DNA from 3 places in the Lysinibacillus sp. FSL R7-0073 genome. Region 2 is predicted to be linked to each of the others. Evidence: riboswitches for the same ligand, from Rfam matches in the RefSeq annotation. Region 2 holds a riboswitch; each other region holds the start of a gene.

What was found. A riboswitch is a leader RNA that binds a small molecule or an ion and turns the genes downstream of it on or off. The one in region 2 is predicted to bind lysine.
Region 1: another riboswitch for lysine. It lies ahead of MKY88_RS11240 (transporter substrate-binding domain-containing protein); the one in region 2 lies ahead of MKY88_RS17540 (aspartate kinase).
Region 3: another riboswitch for lysine. It lies ahead of MKY88_RS01290 (amino acid permease); the one in region 2 lies ahead of MKY88_RS17540 (aspartate kinase).

Annotation. Positions count from the first base shown of each region.
Region 1 is NZ_JBBPAS010000001.1:2,276,346-2,281,920, forward strand. It holds gene MKY88_RS11230 (2-oxoglutarate dehydrogenase E1 component) at 1-222, shown strand, start outside; gene odhB (2-oxoglutarate dehydrogenase complex dihydrolipoyllysine-residue succinyltransferase) at 314-1,570, shown strand; lysine riboswitch at 1,875-2,061, shown strand; gene MKY88_RS11240 (transporter substrate-binding domain-containing protein) at 2,180-3,037, shown strand; gene MKY88_RS11245 (amino acid ABC transporter permease) at 3,205-3,930, shown strand; gene MKY88_RS11250 (amino acid ABC transporter ATP-binding protein) at 3,942-4,673, shown strand; gene MKY88_RS11255 (DUF6501 family protein) at 4,947-5,144, shown strand; gene MKY88_RS11260 (toxic anion resistance protein) at 5,193-5,575, opposite strand, start outside.
Region 2 is NZ_JBBPAS010000001.1:3,492,539-3,498,113, forward strand. It holds gene sdhA (succinate dehydrogenase flavoprotein subunit) at 1-190, opposite strand, end outside; gene MKY88_RS17530 (succinate dehydrogenase cytochrome b558 subunit) at 255-863, opposite strand; gene MKY88_RS17535 (YslB family protein) at 1,136-1,570, shown strand; gene MKY88_RS17540 (aspartate kinase) at 1,661-2,887, opposite strand; lysine riboswitch at 3,019-3,197, opposite strand; gene uvrC (excinuclease ABC subunit UvrC) at 3,289-5,079, opposite strand; gene trxA (thioredoxin) at 5,199-5,510, opposite strand.
Region 3 is NZ_JBBPAS010000001.1:255,899-261,473, reverse strand. It holds gene MKY88_RS01290 (amino acid permease) at 1-1,311, opposite strand, end outside; lysine riboswitch at 1,393-1,569, opposite strand; gene MKY88_RS01285 (CynX/NimT family MFS transporter) at 1,721-2,953, shown strand; gene MKY88_RS01280 (hypothetical protein) at 3,013-3,534, opposite strand; gene MKY88_RS01275 (nitric oxide synthase oxygenase) at 3,600-4,646, opposite strand; tRNA gene MKY88_RS01270 (tRNA-Glu) at 4,982-5,053, opposite strand; tRNA gene MKY88_RS01265 (tRNA-Asn) at 5,055-5,131, opposite strand; tRNA gene MKY88_RS01260 (tRNA-Ile) at 5,139-5,212, opposite strand; tRNA gene MKY88_RS01255 (tRNA-Gly) at 5,217-5,290, opposite strand; tRNA gene MKY88_RS01250 (tRNA-Phe) at 5,297-5,372, opposite strand; tRNA gene MKY88_RS01245 (tRNA-Ser) at 5,377-5,469, opposite strand; tRNA gene MKY88_RS01240 (tRNA-Ala) at 5,483-5,558, opposite strand; tRNA gene MKY88_RS01235 (tRNA-Pro) at 5,568-5,575, opposite strand, start outside.

The DNA.
Region 1 (5,575 bases), 1.2 Mb from region 2:
CCTAATGTAAAAGAAATCGTATGGGTACAAGAAGAACCTAAAAACCAAGGCTCATGGAATTATGCACTAGAAACATTATATGAACTTGCAGAAGGTAAAAAGCTTCGCTATGTAGGTCGTCCTGCAATGAGCTCAACTTCTGAAGGGGATGCAGATTCTCATAAAGCAGCTCAATCATCACTTATTGAAGAAGCAGTTGCTGAGCCAGTAAAGGTTAAATAATAACATATAAATATTGATAGCTGGGCTACTTGCCCATAAGCAGTAGCCCTTTTATGTGCGTCATGCACGTTAATCAAAGGAGGAAATGAAAGTGGCTGAAATTAAAGTCCCTGAATTAGCAGAATCGATTACAGAAGGTAGTATCGCACAGTGGGTTAAAAAAGTGGGCGATCGCGTTGAAAAAGGTGAATTCATCGTTGAACTTGAAACAGATAAAGTAAACGCTGAAATCATTTCTGAAGAAGCAGGTGTATTAACACAAATTTTAGCTGAAGAAGGCGATACTGTACTAGTTGGTCAAGTTATTGCTATCGTAGAAGCAGGCGAAGGCGCAGCAGCTGCACCAGCAGCGGCGGCACCAGCTGAAGCAGCTCCAGCTCCAGCAGCGCCACAAGCGGCTCCTACAGCACCAGTTGCAGCAGCTCCTGTAGTAGAAGAAACTTCTGGTGAGCGTGTCATCGCATCTCCAGCGGCACGTCGACTTGCACGTGAAAAAGGCATCGATCTTGCAGCGGTATCTCCAGTAGATCCACAAGGCCGTGTTCGTGTACAAGATGTATCAGCACATGGTACAGCACCAGCAGTAGCGGCACCTACACCAGTAGCAACTACAGGTGGCCCAGTTGTATTCACACCAGCAGCTAATTCTGACCGAGTAACAATTGAAAAAATGAGCCGTCGTCGTCAAACAATTGCAAAACGTTTATTAGAAGTTAAACAATCAACAGCAATGTTAACAACATTCAACGAAATTGACATGACAAACATCATGGCACTTCGTAAACGTAAACAAGAAGAGTTTGTTAAAGCAAACGACATCAAACTTGGTTTCATGTCATTCTTCACAAAAGCTGTTGTTGCAGCACTGAAAAAATACCCATATGTAAACGCTCAAATCGTTGGCGATGAATTACATTTAAATAACTTCTTTGATATCGGTATTGCAGTATCAACTGAAGAAGGTTTAGTAGTACCAGTTGTACGCGATGCAAACAGCAAAAACTTCGCAGAAATCGAAAAAGATATCGCTAGCTTAGCGACTAAAGCTCGTGAGAAAAAACTAGGATTAAATGACATGGCTGGTGGATCATTCACAATCACAAACGGTGGTGTATTCGGTTCATTAATGTCAACACCAATTATGAACGGTACTCAAGCTGGTATTTTAGGTATGCACTCAATTGTTAACCGCCCAGTTGCGGTAAATGGTGAAGTTCAAATCCGTCCAATGATGTATGTAGCACTTTCTTACGATCACCGTATCATCGATGGAAAAGATTCTGTAGGATTCTTAAAAACAGTTAAAGAATTAATCGAAAATCCTGAAGATTTATTATTAAATTCATAATTCCTTTAAACCCTGTAAACTTTGTTTTACAGGGTTTTTTTCTTGGTTTTCTGTATCACTAAAGTCTTTAGTTATTTTGAAAATACGAAACTATTTACTTAGAATAAAAACCATTGATCGTAAAAATTTGTGGTTTTCCGGCGGTTATATTGACAAAAATACATAGATTATTAATGGATAGGCCAAGCATAATACCCTAATATTGTCATTAGTCAGAAAAATGATAAAACTCTCTTGACGTACATACTAGTTTTATAGTAGTATCTAAATATCAATTAAATAAACAAACCTCACTAACATATAACAGTGAGGTAGAGGCGCGGTATTTATTAGTTCATTGTTGAGTACAAGCAAACAAAGACGCAATGAAGAAGGAAATATCGCCGAAGTATAAAAGGAGCTCGTACTTTTATGCTGGGTCTGCAGTGAATAAGTGCAGGACTGTCCTAGTAAATTCAATTCCAGGTTTACTAGGTTGTGCTATCTCGGAAACATGGAATAATAGTGAGGATTTGGGCAACTGTCATAAAAGGTAAGACCTAAGTTCACAAAACTTAGGTCTTTTTTCGTACAGTTGTCTTATTTTTTTACAGAAAAGGGGAGTTTTTCATGAAAAGAAAATGGTTGTTAGTAATAATCTCTATCATGACGGCAATTGTGCTAGCTGCATGTGGCACTAGTGACAAAAAAGAGGGCAGTTCAGGTGATGCTGGCGCAGATAAAGAAGAAAGCGGCGGTGAATTCCGAATTGGAATGGAGGCTGGCTACCCACCATTCAACTGGACACAGCAAAATGATGCAAATGGTGCAGTGAAAATCGCAGATAACGCAGAGTATGCAGGCGGCTATGATGTACAAATGGCGAAAAAAATTGCTGAAGGTTTAGGTAAGGAATTAGTGATCGTTAAATTGGAATGGGACGGCTTAGTACCAGCGCTACAATCTAATAAAATTGATGCGATCATCGCGGGAATGTCGCCAACAGAAGAACGTAAGAAAACAATTGATTTTACTGAAAACTACTATACTTCTGATTTTGTCATGGTTATTAAAAAAGGCAGTAAATATGAAGGCGTTAAATCGATTCAAGATTTCTCTGGCGCAAAAATTACATCACAACTTAATACATCCAACTACAATGTGATTGACCAAATTAAAGGTGTCAATAAACAAACAGCAATGGAAAGCTTCCCAGCTATGCGTGTAGCTTTAGAGGCAGGTAAAATTGATGGCTATGTTGCAGAACGTCCAGAAGGTATTTCCGCAGCTGCTGCCAACGATAAATTCACATACGTAGCATTCGAAGAGGGCTTCGATACAGATCTTTCAAATACGTCAATTGCTGTAGGCTTACGTAAAGACGATGCGAATCTTGATAAAATCAATGAAATCCTAAAAGGTATTTCTGAAGATGATCGTCAAGCGATAATGGAAGAAGCTATCTCTCAGCAACCAGCAGCACAATAAAAAATGGCACGGACTAGTGGCTAGTCCGTGCACTATCATTTCATCATTATTAAAATGAGAACCTCTCTACATAATGATAATGTCCTAGCGAAATAAAACATAGACTAGTAAAAAGAGCTAAGGCACGAAAAGATAGCAAGCAACATGACATTGTTAGGAGGAACATCATGAGTCTTGAATGGATACTTTCAATTATTGAAAACAACTGGCAAATGTTTTTACGAGGTGCGTATTATACGTTACTGATTTCAACTATAAGTACAATTATTGGTGCATTTATCGGATTTTTCATCGGAATTATGCATACGATTCCAGTTCGTAAAAAAGGTGTGAAATTTTATAGCTTAAAGCTTATTAATTTTATACTCACATGCTATGTTGAATTTTTCCGTGGTACACCAATGATTGTACAGGCAATGGTTGTCTACTATGGATTAGATATTGCATTTGGCATAGACATGCACTTTATTACAGCGGGGATTTTAGTTGTTTCGCTTAATACAGGTGCCTATATGGCAGAAATTGTTCGCGGTGGTATTGTGTCGATTGATAATGGTCAATATGAGGCAGCATCAGCTATCGGTATGAATCACTTCCAGATCATGCTTCACGTAGTTTTACCACAAGTAGCGCGTAACGTACTACCTGCGACAGGCAACCAATTAATTATGAATATTAAAGATACAGCCGTATTAAACGTTATCGGAGTAACTGAATTATTCTTCCAAACAAAATCTATCTCCGGTAACAACTTCCGTTATTTTGAATCATTCTTTGTAGCTTGTATTCTTTATTTCATCATGACATTTACTGCATCACGTATCCTGCTATATGTTGAAAAACGTTTAGATGGACCAGATGCCTATCAAAAAGAACAAAAAGAAGCAATATAGGGGGCGCACAAATGGCAGTCATTAAAATTGAGCATTTAAGTAAATCATTTGGACGTAACCAAGTGTTAAAGGATGTTAATTTTCAAGTGGAAAAAGGGGAAGTCGTATGTTTAATTGGCTCCTCTGGTTCAGGTAAATCCACTTTACTTCGTTGCATTAATTTATTAGAAATACCAAGTGGTGGACAAATTATTTATCAAGGGGAAGACATCCTAGACGAAAAACACAATATCCAAGAATATCGAACACATCTAGGAATGGTATTCCAGCAGTTCAATTTATTTAACAACCACAATGTTTTAAATAATTGTACAGTGGGTCAAATAAAAGTTTTAAAACGCTCGAAGAAGGAAGCTGAGGAAACGGCGCTTAAATATTTAAAAATCGTTGGTATGGATCAATATGTAAACGCAAAGCCTCGCCAACTTTCAGGGGGGCAAAAACAACGCGTAGCCATTGCCCGAGCATTATCCATGAATCCAGAAGTGATGCTTTTTGATGAACCTACATCAGCACTAGACCCGGAGATGGTAGGGGAGGTACTCAAAGTCATGCGTCAATTGGCCGATGCAGGCAATACGATGCTAATTGTGACGCATGAGATGGAATTTGCCAAAGAGGTAGCGGATCGCGTAGTCTTTATGGATAAAGGTGTAATTGTTGAAGAGGGCCCACCATCACAAGTATTAATAAACCCTCAACATGATCGTACGAAAGAGTTTTTAAAACGAACATTAAAGTAGTAGCAATAAATGAAAAAAGTGAGTCCTAATTTAAGGACTCACTTACTTTCTAGAATTCCACTCTGCATAAAGGACAAAGCAGATTACAAATGCTATTGCAATAATAAAAAACCATTGCGGTACTCCGCCAAAGCTCATTATAACACCTCAAATGTAAAATTATTTTTGGTTAGATTAGGGATTGTATTTCTTTTTTCTCCACAAAAGCCTAAAAATATTATAAAATAAGCATTAGACATTAGCTTTATGCTAGTAAAGAGAGGTAGAGAAAATATGTTACATTTAAAATGGAAAGATGCGCCAACATTACGAACAGTGACTTGCAAACATACCAATGCATCAAAATACTTAGTATCGAACGTTTTAACAGTAGGAAAAGACTATGAAGTGAAAAATGAAACAGAAGAGTTCATTTTTATCATCGATAACACTGGCAACGTCGGTGGCTACTATAAAGATTATTTTGCATAAAAAGAAGACAGGGTGGTTCAGACAATTTACTGAGCCACCCTTTTTTCATTAGTCCCTCTGATAGCCTTTTATATCCGTCGCATCTTGCAACTGTTGTTTTTCTTGTTCAGTCGCCGTATGTAAGGCGAAGACATCTTTTATAGCTGTTTGTAGCTCATGTTGTGTTTCCTTGAATTTCGATACTTGTTGTTCAAATGAAGGCCTTGCAAAACGATCCTGTGTCTGTGATAATCGCTCCTCCAGCTGTGCATAGTGATGATCCATATGCATGGAAAGCATCATCGCCAATTGATTTTTCCATAAAGGAATTAGTGTTACAATGGAAAATTCAATTTTTTCAGCTAATGTTTGATTCGCTTGCTGTATCATACGAATTTGTGGTGCCGTTTGAAGGGCTACTTGTTGAGAAACCTGTAAATCATAAATGCGTT
Region 2 (5,575 bases):
TCCATGGAGAATCCCCTTCACCTTTAGTATTTACCGCACCATTAATTCCGCCCTGCGCACAAACAGAGTGTGAGCGTTTTACAGGAACTAATGAGAATAAATCAACTTCAGTACCAACTTCAGCTGCTTTAATCGTTGCCATCAGACCGGCAAGACCACCGCCGACAACAATTATTTTGCTTTTCGCCATGATTATTTCTCACTCCTCTTAAAAAATTGCATTGATTGCATGCTCTATCGTAGCTTCTATTGAATTATACGAAAGCTAAAATAGCAGCAATACCAACTACACTTAGAATTACGAAAATGATGTTTGTTACGTAAGTAGCAATCTTTTGAGCCTGTGGAGATTGTGTAATACCCCAGCTTACTAGGAATGCCCATAAACCGTTAGATAAGTGGAAAGTTGCTGATAAAATACCAACAATGTAGAATCCAAGCATGAATGGATTAGCAACGATATTCGCCATCATGTCGTAATCAACGTGTGTGCCAAGTGCTTTTTGAATACGAGTTTGGAAAATATGCCATGCAATGAAAATCACTAGGAATACACCAGTGAAACGTTGTAATGAGAACATCCAGTTACGGTATGTGCTGAAACGTCCTGTGTTTGGTGAAGCAGTGAATGCAATGAACACTCCATAAAATGCATGGAACATCAATGGAATATAGATGACAATCCATTCAACTAGGATAAGGAATGGAATCTTTTCCATTACTGCGGTAGCATCGTTATAACTATCTGCCCCGCCTGTTGCTGTAAAGTTAATGAACAGGTGCATCGTTAAAAACAGACCTACTGGAATGATCCCAAGTAGAGAATGTAAGCGACGCCATAAAAACTCTCGATCTTTCGACAAGACTGTTACCCCCCTTAGTACTTAAAATAGCACAACAAAAGAAGTCATCATTTTGTAAATGATACTTCATTGACTGTGTATTTCATCATGGTACAATATTATGACATGTTTATTGTACTCTCAAGAGCTACGAGCGTCAAGGCAACTCGGAGTTTTTCATAGAGCTTATTAAAGAACTAATCTAGTGCATAATGCGTCGTTTTTTCTCGAAAAATCTACCATTACTTTATTAACGTTAAATTATAAGAAAATTCTAAGAAAGAAGGATAACAATGTTAAACACTCCATCTCCTACAATCTCATCCTTTGGTTATGAGATCATTCGCGATCATATTCTATCTTCTATACTAGGTAAACATGAGGATGATGTCCTTTATTGGGCAGGTAAAGAGCTTGCGCGCAAGTTTCCATGTAAAAGTCAAGACGAACTAATCGCATTTTTTGCAGATGCCTGTTGGGGTACATTAGAGCTAATGAAAGAATCGAAGGACGGACGCATTTTCCAGTTGACAAACGACCCTGAAATATTGCAAATCAAACAGCGTAGCTTCAGACTTGAGGCAGGATTTATAGCTGAACAGATTCAGCTAGCTAAAGGCTATTTGACAGAATGTTATGATGAAAAACGTGAAAAACAACATTACGTTATGTTTACAGTCAAATGGGATGTGAAGGAACGAATTATGAATACGATCCCAACAGAGTAACAAAACAGGATTGTCTCCCCATTCAATAAACGGGATGACAATCCTTCCTTTTATTTCGGACAATTACAAAAAATGCTGTTTCTTCTATTATTATATGTAAAGAGCCTGCTCTAAATTAAATTCATCATGCAATGCATTTGCTGCACGAATCATTTCATCCTGCGGTACTACAACAGACACTTTAATTTCTGAGGTGCTGACCATCTTCACAGGAATATTTTCACGACGTAATCGGTCGAACATACGAGCAGCGACACCTGGATTCGAGACCATACCGGAGCCAACTATCGAAACTTTCGCTAATCCAATTTCGAAATCAGCAAAGCTAAAGCCAAGTGATACTTTACTATCCTCTAAAACACGTAATGCTTCCGCAAATTCTTCTTTCAAAATCGAAAAGGACACAGTTGGTTTTAATCCATCAATGATTGCTTGAACAATAATATCCACGTTGATGCGATTTTCAGCAAGAGTTGAAAATATATCCGCTAATGAAGCATTAGAATAAGCATCATACCCAATTGTTAAACGAATAACATCTGATTCAAAGGCAACACCACGGACTACTAAATTTTTCTCCATCTCTACTTCCTCCTTCAATAAAGTACCTACTGACTCCACTAAACTAGAGCGTATGATCACTGGCATTTGAAACTTTTTAGCTAACTCCACTGCACGTGGATGAATGATGTGTGATCCTAAATGTGCTATCTCCAACATTTCATCATAGGAAATTTCCTGTAGTTTTTGTGCCTTTACAACAAAGCGTGGGTCTGCTGTATACACACCATCAACATTCGTGTAAATGTCTGTCCGCTCGGCATCTAATGCAACAGCAAGTGCAACGGCTGTCGTTTCGGTTCCACCTTTCCCAAGCGTTGTTATATTTTGGTCATTGTCAATGCCTTGATCTCCAGCAATTACGACGATTTGTCCTTGCAGCAATTGTTCATCGATACGGCTAACATTGATATGATGTATCCTTGCATGACTATGCATATGATCCGTGTAAATGCCAGCCTGCCAGCCTGTTAGTGACACCGCATTATAGCCAGCTTCTTGTATTGCAATGGCAAACACGGAGCTTGATAACTGAGAGCATGAAGACACAACTGCATCTAATTCACGTTTTGACACATCATCCGTGAAATGAAGTACGCTCATTTTCACATCCTGTATCGTTTGTCTCATCGCACCAACTACTACTACCACATCGAATCCTCTATCTCTTTCAGCAATTGCTTTTCGAGCAGCCTCTTGAATTTGTTCGGGCGATGCTAAAGCAGCCCCTCCAAATTTCATCACTATTCTAGACATTTCTTTTGTTCTCCTTTCCAGTCATGTAATTCACCTAAAATGAGGTGTAAAACAGCCTCTAGAAAACTAAAAAGGCAGCCTTCACAAAACGTGAAAGCTGCCTATAACATGTACAATAACGAAACTTGCGCATGTGTGATAGCTCTCCGAAACGTTTAGAATCGACAGTCTTACATTTTTTAAATGCAAAACCAGTACAACAGCGGAAACAACAATGCTGTACTTCGGCAAGCTCCCCTTTCACGCAATGTCTTAGGATTTGTTCATCCTCTTTTGCGCTACTTTTGAAACTTGCACCTCTATCATCACCTTAAAAGTGATTATATTAAATTTTTCCGCCCTCATAAACAAGTGGGCTGTTAACATTGGATCACAATGTTATTTACAACCTTAGCATATGTCTATTCCTTTGACAATGACTCCTGCTGAAAATAGGTATAAATATGATTTGCTAAATTAGCTGGCATCCCTGCTTCCTGTAAAGCTAGCTCACTAGCCTCACGTATTTTCTTCACGGAACCAAAGTGTTTCAGTAACTGCTGTTTTCGTTTTGGACCGACACCTTCAATTTGGTCCAACACAGATTGGATAGCATGCTTTTCATGCTGTTGGCGCAAGAAGGTAATCGCAAAACGATGGACTTCATCTTGTATTCGTTGTAGTAAATAAAAACCGTCACTTGTGCGTTTTAAAGCAATGACCTCGGGTGGATCACCAAACAATAGCTGGGATGTATTATGCTTGTCATCCTTCGCTAAACCAGCAATAGGTATAACTAGTCCTAGTTCATCCTCTAATACTTCACGGGCAACTTCCATTTGACCTTTACCACCATCAATTAGCACTAAATCTGGTAATGGAAGACCTTCCTTCAAAACACGAATATAGCGTCGACGAATTACCTCTTGCATAGCACCATAATCATCATGCTTGGCTGCTGTACGGGTTTTATATTTGCGATATTCCTTTTTGGCGGGTTTCCCATCAATGAAAACAACCATTGCAGATACGGCGTCTGTTCCATGCATATGACTATTATCAAAAGCTTCAATTCGTAATGGTGTCGTTATGCCCATTGCATCACCAAGTGCCTCGCATGCACCAATAGTACGTTCTTCCTGTCGTTCGATAAGCTGGAATTTAGCGGACACTGCAATTTCAGCATTTTTCGTCGCTAAATCTACCAACTCCTTTTTTTGACCTCTTTTTGGCGTAAGAACTTTGATACCTAATAATTCCGTTAAAATGGCACCATCAATTGCTTGGGGAATAAAAACTTCTTTTGGCTTAATATGTTCTGGTTTTTCATAAAATCGTCCCACAAATGTTAGGAACTCTTCCTCTGCATCTTGATAGATCGGGAAAATAGAAACATCCCGCTCAATCAGCTTACCCTGCCGAACGAAGAAAACCTGAACACACATCCACCCTTTTTCCACAGCATAGCCAAAGACATCGCGGTTAGTAGTGTCACTTGATACTATTTTTTGCTTCTGCATAACCGTATCGATATGGGCAATTTGATCACGAAACTCCTTAGCTCGTTCAAACTCTAAGTTTTCGGCAGCCGCAAGCATTTTTACTTCAAGCTCTTTTTTGACTGCTTCCACACCGCCGTTAAGAAACTTCGTCATATCCTCAATCATTTCCTGGTAAACATGACCCTCAATTTCTTTCACACAAGGTGCTATACATTGACCCATATGATAATACAAACAAACTTTTGAAGGTAGTTGCACACATTTTCTTAATGGATATAAACGGTCCAACAGCTTCTTTGTTTCACTTGCCGCATAGGCATTGGGATACGGTCCAAAATATTTAGCCTTATCCTTTTTTACTTTACGTGTCGTAATTAGACGAGGATGTTTTTCATTCGTAATTTTTAAATATGGATACGTCTTATCATCTGTTAACATGACATTATATTTTGGATCATGCAGTTTGATGAGATTCAGCTCTAAAATGAGTGCTTCAATATTTGATGATGTCACGATATACTCAAAATCTTCTATTTCGCTTACAAGTCTTTGCGTTTTACCTTCATGTGTTCCTGTAAAGTAAGAACGAACACGATTTTTCAGTACCTTCGCTTTACCGACATATATAATTGTCCCCTGTCGATCCTTCATCAAATAGCAGCCAGGCTGGTCTGGTAGAATATCCAGTTTACGCTTGATTAAATCGTTCATTACCTACCTGCCCCCTACGTAAGATTCCCCTCAATGAATCATTTTTTCTTTCTTTATTATATAACGAAAAAAAGCCGAACACATCATTTGATGGTCCGGCTTTTTGTGAACTTCATTCATTACGCATGTTTTGCGATAAATGCTTCTAAAGCTTCTTTCGGTTGGAAGCCTACAGTTTTGTCAACTAATTCTCCATCTTTAAATAATAATAATGATGGGATTGACATGATTTGATACTCAGCAGCAGTACCTTGGTTATTATCTACGTCAACTTTTACAATTTTAGCCGCACTACCTGCAGCGTCCATTTCTTCAAGAACTGGCCCAATCATTTTACAAGGTCCGCACCAAGCAGCCCAAAAGTCCACTAATACTAACCCTTCTTTAATATCGCTTTGGAACGTAGCATCTGTTGCATGTACAATTGCCATTTGAAATCCTCCTTAAACTTACTATGATTGTAGTATAGCATGGATAAATTCACTTGAGCGAACAA
Region 3 (5,575 bases), 3.2 Mb from region 2:
GTAATTCTGTCCAATTACGACAATCATACAAATAGTAAAGGCGAATAGTGGACCGAATGGGTATAGCTTTGCTTTATACGGTAATAGCTTTGGATCTAAACCCTGCGCCTCGAAAGCACGACGGAAACGATAATGACTAAATGCAATACCTAGCCAAGCAATAAACCCTGACATCCCCGAGGCATTTAAAAGCCAAATATAAACAACCCCATCACCAAAGAATGACGCTAAAAACGCTACACAGCCTACAGCTAACGTTGCGATCAATGCATAAATCGGAATACCTCGACGACTTAACTTTGCAAAGAATTTAGGAGCATGACCATCCACTGCTAATTGCCATAGCATACGTGAAGATGCATACAGTCCAGAATTTCCTGCTGATAGCATAGCCGTTAAAATAATGGCATTCATTAAGGAGGCAGCAAAAGCAATGCCTAAACGATCAAACACCAGCGTAAATGGAGATACAGCGATATCCTCCGATAATAAGCGCTCGTCTGTGAATGGAATCAACATCCCTATAGCAGCAATAGCTAAAATATAAAATAAAATAATACGCCAAAACACCGATTTTACTGCCTTCGGTATATTTTTTCCTGGATCATCTGTTTCCCCTGCTGTAACCCCGAGTAACTCTGTTCCTTGGAATGAAAATCCTGCTGCAAGGAAAATACCAAATGTAGCAAGGAAGCCACCATGGAATGGTCCATCACTAATAAAGAAATTTGTAAAACCTACAGGTGCCTGTCCACCTAAAATACCAAAAATCATTAATATGCTAATAATAATAAATACAATGACCGTAGCCACTTTAATCATCGCAAACCAATATTCACTTTCACCATAGCTCTTTACAGACAATAAATTAAATGTCAGTACAATTACAATAAATAATACTGTCCAAAGTGCTGATGAGCTATCTGGGAACCAATATTTCATAATTAATGACACTGCCGCAATTTCTGCTGCAATCGTAATTGCCCAGTTATACCAATAGTTCCAGCCAAGTGCAAAGCCTAAAGCTGGATCTACAAATTTTGTCGCATACGTACTAAAAGAACCCGAGGACGGCATATATGCAGCCATTTCACCTAAACTTGTCATTAAGAAATATACCATAATACCGATTAACGCATAGGCAAGCAATGCGCCTCCCGGTCCTGCTTGTGCAATGGCGCCTCCACTAGCTAGAAATAGCCCTGTACCAATTGTACCGCCTAAAGAAATCATTGTGATATGGCGGCTTTTTAATTCTTTTTTCAGCTTCGGTGCTTTATGGCCGAGCTGATTTACTTTTATTTCACTCACGATATAGCTTCCTTCCTATTTATGAGGCAAAAAAATGCCATCACATGAACAATGTGATGGCTAGTTAATCCTCAGTTTTTCCTAAACGATAGCTCAACACGTTGTACAAACGTGACAGTTCTGTTCCTTTCGGAGACAGCCCCAGCATGAGGTTTTCAAGTCCCCTCACACTTCGGCAATATTTCCTTTCAGCTAATCTCTTCAATGCTTGTCATTTCAATTAGCTTACTTATAAATATCGCGACCTCTACCTCAATACAAACATGAGGCATATAATTATTAAATTTATGATGCTTACTATACTAACATAAGACCTAAGACATTTCAATATAACCATTAATGTTTTGTATTTTGTGAATTTTCCACTATTTTTAATAGTGTGATAAAGTGTTATAGTAGTTCAATTAGAATGGTTATAACAGGGGGAATTATTTTGACTTTACATGATCATTCCGCCAGCTACCCGAGCAGAAAAATTAGCTGGAGGGGAACAACTTTATTGTTAGTTTTTGGAATAATATTTATAGCGTCTACATTACGAATGCCACTAACTGTCGTGGGTCCAATTGTATCCTTTATCCGCGACGATCTTGGTATTTCCAATGTTCTAGCCGGTTTTCTGACAACTATTCCATTGCTTGCTTTTGCCATTATATCACCGTTCGCACCAGTTGTAGCACGAAAACTCGGGCTTGAGCTAACCTTATTTTTATCCACTATTTTATTGGCCTTAGGAATTGTACTACGCTCCCTTGGTACAACAGGATTACTTGTATTTGGCACAGTGCTCATTGGCGTAGCAATATCATTTGGAAATGTGTTGATTCCAGGGTTATTAAAATTAAAATTTCCATACCATGTAGGATTATTAATGGCATTTTTTACTATGTCGATGAACTTAACGGCTGGGCTTGGAGCAGGTATTAGTTATCCAATAGCTAATTCGTCACTAGGTTGGCAGGGAGCATTGGCTGTGGCGCTTATATTAGTCGTATTAACAATTTTAATTTGGATACCTCAATTGAAATTGAATAAGCCAGAACCAGCTACTACGGCCAAAAAAACAGGTAAACCCCTTTGGAAATCACCTGTTACATGGGCAGTAACCGGTGCAATGGGCTTACAATCTTTATTATTTTATACGACAGCAGCTTGGATTCCTGAAATTTATATTGCGCAGGGATTGGCTCCTGATAAAGCTGGTTGGATGTTTTCTATCATGCAATTCTCACAAGTCCCCATGGCATTGGCTGTCCCCATTATCGCTGGTAAAATGACTTCACAAAGACCACTTGTCCTCATGTTTACATCGTTCTATTTAGTAGGATTTGTCGGCGTTGTGATGGAATGGACAACTTTAGGAATATTATGGATGATCCTTCTAGGTTTAGCAGGTGGAGCTTCATTCGCATTAGCAATGATGTTCTTCACACTACGTACGCGTACAGCATTTGAAGCCGCTGATCTATCAGGATTTGCACAATCATTAGGCTATTTATTCGCTGCCATTGGGCCGATTCTTTTCGGATACCTCCATGATTTAATTGGTGGTTGGAATATTGCAGGTTGGCTCTTTGTTGTTGTAGCTATGACACTCTTCTTATGCTCCATGCGAGCCTCTAAAGATCAATATGTCCATTAAATTTAAGCAGATGGGAAAGCTGACCTCATCTGCTTTTTGTCTATATCAATTTCATTTTTCTAATGTTTTAGTAAGGCTAGCAGTTCCGCAAGTTCCTCTGTTGTGCCCTTGGTACGTGCCTTAATAGCAGTAAAAACAGGGGTCGCCTCTTGAAGAAGTAAAAAACTAAAATAATAATAGCCTAAAAAAGCTTCCTGTTCATAGCCTCTAGGCGTATCTTCCTCCCACTCAAGCTCATCATCCTCTTCATTTTCCATCCATAAATATTTCGTATCCAAAAGCTCCAGCATCGTTGAAACGTTACGTGTTGAATCATGATAATCCTCAGTTATTGCATGAGCCACAGCCAAATAAAGCTCTATTTCTGCTAAGGTGACTTCCTCCACATTTTTACTTGAAAGCTTTTGTAAAAGAATAAGCAAAACCCATGGCGTCACCTGCCAGAGTGTTCCTTGATGTTCAATTAGTTCAGTCAGCTCATGATATTGTTCCTGTTCAATTAGACGAGGAATGTCTGTTCCTCTGCCATAAGGTGTCGTCAATTGTTGCCAAGGGATATTCGAAATATTTTGGTTCAACATCTTGAATTGCCCCTTTCCCCAAAAGGTACTTAGGAGCTGTTAGTTTATGAACAACTCCTTTAAAGTTAATAACATGGTTTTTGATAAAAATAATTGGGCGTATGATAAGTATTTATATAAGGCTTATGGAATATATGAGTGGTCGCAGGGGAAAGTGGTGGGATTAACCATGTCCAGTTACCTGTAACTTCTCGCCCTGCCAATCTCTCAGCTTCCTCAAATAATTTAAACTGCTGAGCAGCAGTATGATGATCTACAATGCTCACTCCATCCTCTTTAAAAGAATGTAGGACAGCAATATTGAGCTCCACTAATGCACGGTCACGCCATAGAGAAGCTTGTTTGGTTGTATCCAGATTAAATATTCCCGCAATAGCTGGCAGCGTATTATACCGGTCATGATCGGCTAAATTGCGTGCCCCAATTTCAGTCCCCATATACCAGCCATTAAATGGAGCTGCTTGAAAATCAATGCCAGCCATTTGAAAACGCATACTCGAAATAATAGGAACAGCATACCATTTCAACTCTAATTTCTCCACAGCTTCCAATTCCGGATGACGTATTGGAACCTCTAAAATATACTTGGCAGGAATCGTAAATAGCTGGGGAGCACGTCCGTCTACCTGTATGACGAGTGGTAACACATCAAACGGCGTACGCTCGCCTTTCCAGCCCATCGATTCGCATATTTTTGTAAAAGTGATGGAATGTGCATCACCAATAATGCCCTCTTCTGTTTCGTAGCCTGCGTAACGAATTAGCTGATGATTCCAAATTCGTACTCTGTCAGTTGCAAACACTGTTATAGTTGGACGAATTTTCCCATGATTAGTGGCATACTCAATATGCTCTAGTAACTTTTGAAAAATGCCCTGTTCATCTAAAACTTCTCGTGCATCTACTACATGCAATGATTGCCAAAACAACCGTCCAATACATTTATTGCTATTTCGCCATGCAACTCGTGCACCAAAAACTAGCTCTTCTGTTGTAGGCTTATATTCCCCTGCTCTTTTAATCTGCTGTAATCTATTTTCTAACCAAAGTTTGGATTCATTTTGTTCAAGCTGGTATTGATTTAAAAAACTTTGTATCTCCTGTATATTCATATCGATTCCTCCACTTATCCTCATATTAGGGGAACAAGGCAATAAGCACCATGAAAATAGTTAATGAAAAAACATACATATTGCATATATGAAATAGTTTGTTCAAATTTAGTAGGAAGCATCGCTCCAGATAGTTTGAATTGAATTGAATTGTAGTACTCCTTTAAACGAGCCTATAAAAAAGAAAGGGATTATTAGCATTTGGGAGAAGGAAATGAATTTAGACCTAACATTCAAAAGCTACAAAACCTTATCAAAGGATTTTTAGCTTTTAAACATGTTTATGAAAAGACATAGAAAAAAGCATGTAGCACACAACTGTGCTACATGCTTGATGACCCGTACGGGATTCGAACCCGTGTTACCGCCGTGAAAGGGCGGTGTCTTAACCACTTGACCAACGGGCCGTGGCTCCGAAGGCAGGACTCGAACCTGCGACAACCTGATTAACAGTCAGGTGCTACTACCAACTGAGCTACTTCGGAATAATGATGGGCCTAAATGGACTCGAACCATCGACCTCACGCTTATCAGGCGTGCGCTCTAACCAGCTGAGCTATAGGCCCATTTTGGAGCGGGTGATGAGAATCGAACTCACGACATCAGCTTGGAAGGCTGAGGTTTTACCATTAAACTACACCCGCAAATAATGGTGGGTCAGGACGGAATCGAACCGCCGACACTTAGAGCTTCAATCTAATGCTCTACCAACTGAGCTACTGACCCGAAATGGAGGAGGTAGAGGGATTCGAACCCCCGCGCGGTGTTACCCGCCTGTCGGTTTTCAAGACCGATCCCTTCAGCCAGACTTGGGTATACCTCCAAAAATATAAAAATGGTGGAGCCTAGCGGGATCGAACCGCTGACCTCCTGCGTGCAAGGCAGGCGCTCTCCCAGCTGAGCTAAGGCCCCATTTATAGATGGTCGGA